Regions from separate parts of the Streptomyces sp. NPDC026062 genome, predicted to be linked through region 2. Evidence: predicted binding sites of a transcription regulator. Region 2 holds the regulator's gene; the other holds the start of a gene.
The links. Region 2 encodes HrcA, which represses chaperone genes, less so after heat shock. Its sites were predicted from a motif close to TTNGCACTCNGNNNNNCNGAGTGCNAA; they were not measured.

Region 1 (4,413 bases), on a different contig from region 2:
GGTCGAGAATGCCCTCGGCGATCATGTCGACGTACTCGCCGGTCGCGGCGTTGAGGCCGTGACCGATCGGCAGGTTGCGGACCTTCTCCACGACGACGCCACCCTCAAGACCACCGTTGACGGCGATCTGCTTGAGCGGGGCCTCCAGCGCGAGCTTCACGGCGTTGGCGCCGGTCGCCTCGTCGCCCGTGAGGTCGAGCTTCTCGAAGACGGCCGAGGCCTGGAGCAGCGCCACGCCACCACCGGCGACGATGCCCTCCTCGACGGCGGCCTTGGCGTTGCGCACCGCGTCCTCGATGCGGTGCTTGCGCTCCTTGAGCTCCACCTCGGTGGCCGCGCCGGCCTTGATGACGGCCACGCCGCCCGCGAGCTTCGCCAGGCGCTCCTGGAGCTTCTCGCGGTCGTAGTCCGAGTCGGAGTTCTCGATCTCGGCACGGATCTGGTTGACGCGACCCTGAACCTGGTCGCTCTCACCGGCGCCGTCGACGATCGTCGTCTCGTCCTTGGTGATGACGACCTTGCGGGCACGGCCGAGCAGGTCCAGGCCGGCGTTCTCCAGCTTGAGACCGACCTCCTCGGAGATCACGGTGCCACCGGTGAGGATGGCGATGTCCGCGAGCATGGCCTTGCGGCGGTCACCGAAGCCCGGAGCCTTGACGGCGACGGACTTGAACGTGCCCTTGATCTTGTTGACGATCAGGGTGGAGAGCGCCTCGCCCTCGACGTCCTCGGCGATGATCAGCAGGGACTTGCCCGACTGCATGACCTTCTCCAGCAGCGGGATCAGGTCCTTGACGCTGCCGACCTTCGAGTTGACGATCAGGATGTACGGGTCGTCGAGCGACGCCTCCATACGCTCCATGTCGGTCGCGAAGTAGGCCGAGATGTAGCCCTTGTCGAAGCGCATACCCTCGGTGAGCTCCAGCTCCAGACCGAAGGTCTGGGACTCCTCGACGGTGATGACGCCTTCCTTGCCGACCTTGTCCATGGCCTCGGCGATGAGCTCGCCGATCTGGGCGTCAGCGGCGGAGATGGAGGCGGTCGAAGCGATCTGCTCCTTGGTCTCCACGTCCTTGGCCTGCTCCAGGAGAGCGGCGGAGACGGCCTCGACGGCCTTCTCGATGCCCCGCTTGAGGGCCATCGGGTTGGCGCCTGCGGCCACGTTGCGAAGGCCCTCGCGGACGAGCGCCTGAGCGAGAACGGTGGCGGTGGTCGTACCGTCGCCGGCGACGTCGTCCGTCTTCTTGGCGACCTCCTTGACCAGCTCCGCACCGATCTTCTCGTACGGGTCCTCCAGCTCGATCTCCTTGGCGATGGAGACACCATCGTTGGTGATCGTGGGGGCGCCCCACTTCTTCTCAAGGACGACGTTGCGGCCCTTGGGGCCGAGGGTGACCTTGACGGCGTCGGCGAGCTGGTTCATGCCGCGCTCAAGACCGCGCCGGGCCTCCTCGTCGAAGGCGATGATCTTGGCCATATGAAGTGGTCCTCCCGGACAGGGGTGGATTTCTCCGGACCGAGTGGCGCCCGCGACGGACGGCCTGCGTGTCTGCCGGTTCCTTGCCCCGGAGACCTGCGGGCCTCACCGGCCCGGTCCAAGTTTCTGTCACTCTCACCCAGAGAGTGCTAAGCCAATAATTAGCACTCGACCCCTTCGAGTGCAAGCGCCTCTGGCTCCTTGGGCGGTGGCGGCCGGACGACGGACGGTGCGGGCGTCACCCTCCGGAGCAGGGACAGCCGTGAAGGGGTTGACGGAAGCGGCCCGGCACCCGCGGAGCGCCGGAGCACGCGGAGCACCCAGACGCACGGACCGCGCGGAGCACCCGGGACCGCACGGCACACCCGGACCGCACGGAGCGCACAGAGAGCCGGGTACGCGCCGGATACGCGCCGGAGCACGGCACGCACAGCGTCCGGGCCCGGACGCGCGGAGGGCCCGTACCTGTGGGGTACGGGCCCTCCGTGCGTGAGTAGTGTCGTTGGCCGACTGTTTCGCGGCCGGCGGGCTCAGCCGACGGCGAGCTTGACCATGTCCGCCTGCGGCCCCTTCTGGCCCTGCGAGATCTCGAATTCAACTCGCTGACCCTCTTCGAGGGTGCGGTACCCGTCCATCTGGATCGCGCTGTAGTGGACGAAAACATCCGCACCACCGTCGACCGCGATGAAGCCGTACCCCTTCTCCGCGTTGAACCACTTGACGGTGCCCTGAGCCATGCCCAACTCCCCTATTACTGGCCCTTGCACGGGACCGCACTTCGCGGACCCGGGTCAGAACTCACCCTCCGACAGGAGAGGGTTCGTGCGCCGGAACGCCTCGACCGCGGCCGAATGTATCTGCCCAACTGCCCTCTGCAACAGGTCAATCGGACGAGAATTCTGAGCCGTTTCGATCGCCCCAATATGGGGATTTCGTGGGAATCCAGGGCAAGTCCGACCAGGCAAAGGCGACTTATGGCGCAAGGTGCTCACGTACTTTGGCTGCATCTTGTCGCGGCCAGGCGCATTCTCATATGCGGGCGGCGCGGGCAGCGGAGGGGACTTCCCTCACCCTACCGCGCTCAACCATGCAGAATTGCCCCCTCCGCTTCTCTCGCGGAGGGGGCAATTCAGGTGACACGGTGAAGTCGGGCCGGCCCTTGCCGAAGGGCCCGGACCCGCGGGCTCAGCAGCCGCCGGCGACGGCCGGGATGATCGAGACGCCGGCACCGTCCGGGGTGACCGCGTCCAGGCCGCCCTCGAAACGCACGTCGTCGTCGTTGACGTACACGTTCACGAAGCGGCGCAGCTTGCCCTGGTCGTCCAGGACACGGGCGGCGATGCCCGGGTGGTCCTTCTCCAGGGAAGCGATGACCTGGGAGAGGGTCGTGCCCTCGGCCGGGACCTCGGCCTGGCCGCCCGTGTAGGTGCGGAGGATGGTGGGGATACGGACCTTGACGCTCATGGTGTGCCCTTCCTGAAGTCTCGGGGTGGTCGGAAGCTTCTCAGCCGGTGGCGAGCCCGGCGGCGCGGAAGGCGTCCAGACTCGGGCGGATCGTGGCGCTCGCCTGCGAGGTGGCGGCCACCGCGTCCAGTGTCTTGAGGCCGTCCCCGGTGTTCAGGACGACAGTGGTGAGCGACGGGTCCAGCAGACCGGCCTCGATCAGCTTCTTCGTCACTCCGACCGTCACCCCGCCCGCCGTCTCGGCGAAGATGCCCTCGGTGCGGGCCAGCAGCTTGATCGCGTCGACGACCTGCTCGTCGTCGACGTCCTCGACGGCGCCGCCGGTGCGGCGGGCGATGTCCAGGACGTACGGGCCGTCGGCCGGGTTGCCGATCGCCAGGGACTTGGCGATCGTGTTCGGCTTCTGCGGGCGGACGACGTCATGACCGGCCTTGAAGGCGGCGGAGACCGGGGAGCAGCCCTCGGCCTGGGCGCCGAAGATCTTGTACGGCTTGTCCTCGACCAGGCCGAGCTTGATCAGCTCCTGGAGACCCTTGTCGATCTTGGTGAGCTGGGAGCCGGACGCGATCGGGATGACGATCTGGTCGGGGAGCCGCCAGCCGAGCTGCTCGCAGATCTCGTAGGCGAGCGTCTTGGAGCCCTCGCCGTAGTACGGGCGCAGGTTGACGTTGACGAAGCCCCAGCCCTCGCCGAGCGGGTCGCCGATGAGCTCGGAGCAGAAGCGGTTGACGTCGTCGTAGTTGCCCTCGATGCCGACCAGCTCACCGCCGTACACCGCGGCCATGACGACCTTGCCCTGCTCCAGGTCGTGCGGGATGAACACGCAGCTGCGCAGTCCGGCGCGGGCGGCGGCGGCGCCCACGGCGCCGGCGAGGTTGCCGGTGGAGGAGCAGGACAGAGTGGTGAATCCGAAGGCGCGGGCGGCCTCGACGGCGATCGCGACGACGCGGTCCTTGAAGGAGTGCGTCGGGTTGCCGGAGTCGTCCTTGACGTACAGACCGCCGGTGACGCCCAGCTCGCGGGCGAGGTTGTCGGCCTTGACCAGCTTGGTGAAGCCGGGGTTGATGTTGGGCTTGTCCGCGACATCGGACGGGACCGGCAGCAGCGGCGCGTAGCGCCAGATGTTGTTCGGGCCGGCCTCGATGCGCTTCCTCAGCTCGTCCGGGGAGCCGCTCGGCAGGTCGTACGCCACTTCGAGCGGCCCGAAACAGGACGCGCAGGCGAAAATGGGACCGAGTGCGAATCGCTCTCCGCATTCGCGGCAGGAAAGCGCGGCGGCGGGACCGAGGTCCACGGATGATTCGGCGTTTGCTGCGGCAGATGTGGCGGGTGCGGCAGTCTCAACAGCCATGATGGCGAGGCCCTTTCTCCTCATCTTCCTCGCGACGCATTTCGTCACGAGACGGAATTGGCACCTTCCCCACCTGACCTCGCGGTCGGCGGGAGGGTTGCCGGGACTTCAACGGGCCGTT
Region 2 (4,413 bases):
CTTCAGGCGTGAGAACAGGCCCTGCTGGCCTGGCTGGAACTGGCCGGTGGGCCGCTCCTCGCCGCGCACCTTCGCCAGCTCGCGCAGGAGGCGCTCCTGCTCCGGGTCCATCTTCGTCGGGGTCATCACCTCGACGTGCACGATCAGGTCGCCGCGGCCGCCGCCCCGCAGGTGCGTGATGCCGCGCCCGTGCAGCGGGACGGACTGGCCGGACTGGGTGCCCGGCCGGATGTCGACCTCCTCCAGTCCGTCGAGCGTCTCCAGCGGCACCTTGGTGCCGAGAGCCGCCGCCGTCATCGGGATGGTGACCGTGCAGTGCAGATCGTCGCCGCGCCGCTGGAACACGGCGTGCGGCAGCTCATGGATCTCGACGTAGAGATCACCGGCCGGGCCGCCGCCGGGGCCGACCTCGCCCTCGCCCGCGAGCTGGATGCGGGTGCCGTTGTCGACACCCGCGGGGATCTTCACGGTGAGCGTGCGCCGCGAGCGGATGCGGCCGTCACCGGCGCACTCCGGGCACGGGGTCGGCACGACCGTACCGAAGCCCTGGCACTGGGGGCAGGGCCGCGAGGTCATGACCTGGCCGAGGAACGACCGGGTGACCTGGGAGACCTCGCCACGGCCGCGGCACATGTCACAGGTCTGGGCGGAGGTGCCGGGCGCGGCACCCTCGCCACTGCACGTCGTACAGACGACGGCCGTGTCGACCTGGATGTCCTTGGTCGTACCGAAGGCCGACTCGGCGAGGTCGATCTCCAGCCGGATCATGGCGTCCTGGCCGCGACGGGTGCGCGAACGGGGTCCGCGCTGCGACGCCGTACCGAAGAACGCGTCCATGATGTCGGAGAAGTTGCCGAAGCCACCCTGTCCGAATCCGCCCGCGCCACCGCCTCCGGAGGCGGACAGCGGGTCGCCGCCGAGGTCGTAGACCTGCTTCTTCTGAGCGTCCGACAACACCTCGTAAGCGGCGTTGATCTCCTTGAACCGCTCCTGGGTCTTCGGATCGGGGTTCACATCCGGGTGCAGCTCGCGGGCGAGCCTCCGGAATGCCTTCTTGATCTCGTCCTGCGAAGCGTCGCGGCGCACGCCGAGTACGGCGTAGTAGTCCGTGGCCACTTACGACTCCGCCAGGATCTGTCCGACGTAACGTGCCACTGCGCGTACCGCTCCCATCGTTCCGGGGTAGTCCATGCGGGTCGGTCCGACCACGCCGAGTTTGGCGACTGCCTCGTCGCCCGAACCGTAGCCGACCGCGACGACGGACGTGGAGTTGAGCCCCTCGTGGGCGTTCTCGTGCCCGATACGTACGGTCATGCCCGAGTCCTTGGCCTCGCCGAGCAGCTTCAGCAGCACGACCTGTTCCTCCAATGCCTCCAGCACCGGCCGGATCATCACAGGGAAGTCGTGCCCGAAGCGGGTCAGGTTGGAGGTGCCGCCGATCATCAGCCGCTCCTCCGTCTCCTCGACGAGGCATTCGAGGAGGACCGAGAGCACGGTGGACACGGTTCCCCGGTCCTCGCACTCGAAGGATTCCGGCAGGTCCTGCACCAGCTGCGGGACGTCAGCGAAACGGCGTCCCACGACCCTGCTGTTGAGCCGGGCCCGCAGATCGGCGAGAGAGGTCTCGCCGAACGGCGCGGGACAGTCGACCAGCCGCTGTTCGACCCGGCCGGTGTCCGTGATCAGCACGAGCATCAGCCGGGCGGGGGCCAGGGAGAGCAGTTCCACATGCCGCACCGTCGAGCGGGTCAGCGAGGGGTACTGCACGACGGCGACCTGCCGGGTCAGCTGCGCGAGCAGCCGTACGGTACGGCCCACGACATCGTCGAGGTCGACCGCGCCGTCGAGGAAATTCTGAATGGCACGGCGCTCCGGCGACGACAGGGGCTTGACGCCCGCGAGCTTGTCGACGAAGAGCCGGTAACCCTTGTCCGTCGGGATGCGTCCCGCGCTGGTGTGCGGCTGGGCGATGAAGCCCTCGTCCTCCAGCACCGCCATGTCATTGCGGACGGTGGCCGGGGAGACCCCCAGCTTGTGCCGCTCCGTGAGCGCCTTGGAGCCGACGGGCTCCTCGGTGCCGACATAGTCCTGGACGATGGCGCGCAGCACTTCGAGTCTGCGTTCGCTGAGCATCGCGCACACCTCCAGCTGTGTACCTCAGTGGTTCTCGGGCCGTTTCCGGGGCTTCTCCTGGCACTCTGTGTGTACGAGTGCCAGCAATCCCCCGGCCAGTGTACGGCGACGGGGTGGCCCCCTAGCAAGGGCGACCGGCCACGCTACCGCGAGACCGCGCAGGTCGTTGCCGATAGCGTCGTCGTATGGATGCCTCTTGGGAAGAGTTCGGCTGGGAGCGGCTCGGACACGGAGCAGGCCGGCGACGCCTTCCGGTGTGGGACGCGACGGTCGCCCTGGTGGCCGGGGCGGACGGGGTGCTGCTCTGCGACACAGGATCGTCACTCTCCGAAGCCGCCGAGGTGCGCCGCCAGACCGAGGCACTGCTGGGCCGGAGGGTGACGCATATCGCACTCAGCCACCCCCATTTCGATCATGTGCTGGGTACGGCGGCCTTCGCAGGGGCACAGGTGTACGGCGCTGCGGGCATGGTGGACGCGCTGCGGAAAGGGGCCGACGAACTGCACGCCGACGCGGTCCGCCAGGGCCTGCCCGAGCACGACGCGGCCGAGTCGGCGGACGTGCTGGTGGCGCCCGGTCACGAGGTGCACGCCGAATGGACGCTCGATCTGGGCGGCGGGCGCGAGGTGCTGCTCGTGAACGCGGGTCCCGCACACAGCGGTCACGATCTGGCGGTGCTGGTGCCCGGCGTCCCCGGCTCGCCGCCGATCGTGTTCTGCGGCGACCTGGTCGAGGAGTCCGGTGAACCGCAGGCGGGCCCGGACGCGTTCCCCGAGCGCTGGCCGGCGGCGCTGGACCGGCTGCTGGAACTGGGCGGCGAGGACGCGCTGTACGTACCGGGGCACGGGGCGGTCGTGGACGCCGCGTTCGTACGGGCCCAGCGCGAAAGCCTCGCTGCTCGGTTCGGCGTGTCGTAGCCCGCTCCCCGCATATCGTCGTCCGATGCGCAGCTACCAGCCGGACCTGACCCCGCCGTGGAAGAAGTCCGCCCCCGCCCCCGAGGTGCCCGCCGATCCCGATCTGGTCGTGGAGGACGCCGTCACCGGCTTCTGCGGTGCGGTGATCCGGTGCGAGAAGACGGCCGAGGGCCCGACGGTGACCCTGGAGGACCGTTTCGGCAAGCACCGGGTCTTCCCGATGACACCGCGCGGATTCCTGCTGGAGGGCCGGGTCGTCACGCTGGTGCGCCCGTCCGCGGGCGGCCCGGCCCGGCCCGCCCGTACGGCCTCCGGCTCGGTGGCCGTGCCCGGCGCGCGGGCGCGGGTGGCGCGGGCGGGGCGGATCTATGTGGAGGGCCGGCACGACGCCGAGCTGGTGGAGCGGGTCTGGGGCGACGACCTGCGGATCGAGGGCGTGGTCGTGGAGTACCTGGAGGGCATCGACGACCTCCCCGCGATCGTGCGCGAGTTCTCACCGGGCCCGGACGCGCGGCTCGGGGTGCTGGTCGACCATCTCGTACCGGGCTCGAAGGAGTCCCGGATCGCGGCACAGATCTCGGACGGGAACGTGCTGGTGGTCGGCCACCCGTACATCGACGTGTGGGAGGCCGTGAAGCCGTCGTCCGTCGGTATTCCTGGCTGGCCGGTGGTGCCGCACGGCCAGGACTGGAAGACGGGTGTGTGCCGGTCGCTGGGGTGGCCGGAAAACACCGGTGCGGCGTGGCAGCACATCCTGTCGCGGGTGCGGTCCTACAAGGACCTGGAGCCGGAGCTGCTGGGGTGTGTGGAGCATCTGATCGACCATGTGACCGTGCCCCCCACCGCTTGAGGCCCCTCCGACGGTTGAGGAGCGGGGGCGGGGCGGAGCAGGGCCGGGGCGGAGCCCCCAGCCCCGTCCCAGCGCCTCAGTCCACCAGGTCCCGCACCACCGCGTCCGCCAGCAGCCGCCCCCGCAGGGTCAGCACGGCCCGGCCCTCCGCGAACGGCCCAGGCTCCAGCCGTCCGTCCGCCACCGCCCGCCCGGCGGCCGCCAGCCCGGCCGGGGCGAGGAGCGAGAGCGGGCAGCCGTCGACGAGCCGCAGCTCCAGCAGGATGCGCTCGACGCGACGGTCCTCGGCGGAGAGGACCTCGCGGCCCGCGCCGGGTGAGCGCCCCTCGGCCAGCGCCTGCGCGTACGCACCCGGGTGCTTCACGTTCCACCAGCGCACACCGCCGACGTGGCTGTGCGCGCCGGGTCCGGCGCCCCACCAGTCGGCGCCGCGCCAGTACAGCTCGTTGTGCAGACAGCGGCCCTCGGGGGTCCGGGCCCAGTTCGACACCTCGTACCAGGAGAAGCCCGCGG

Region 1: the regulator HrcA is predicted to act here: its motif matches at 1,639-1,665, upstream of groL (chaperonin GroEL).

What each region holds. Positions count from the first base shown of each region.
Region 1 is NZ_JBVHOQ010000018.1:125,619-130,031, reverse strand. It holds gene groL (chaperonin GroEL) at 1-1,477, opposite strand, end outside; gene ACZ4LX_RS18625 (cold-shock protein) at 2,008-2,214, opposite strand; gene ACZ4LX_RS18620 (MoaD/ThiS family protein) at 2,663-2,941, opposite strand; gene thrC (threonine synthase) at 2,982-4,292, opposite strand; SAM riboswitch class I at 4,310-4,413, opposite strand, start outside.
Region 2 is NZ_JBVHOQ010000016.1:11,774-16,186, reverse strand. It holds gene dnaJ (molecular chaperone DnaJ) at 1-1,116, opposite strand, end outside; gene hrcA (heat-inducible transcriptional repressor HrcA) at 1,117-2,133, opposite strand; gene ACZ4LX_RS16565 (MBL fold metallo-hydrolase) at 2,319-3,050, shown strand; gene ACZ4LX_RS16560 (DUF3097 domain-containing protein) at 3,076-3,900, shown strand; gene hemW (radical SAM family heme chaperone HemW) at 3,977-4,413, opposite strand, start outside.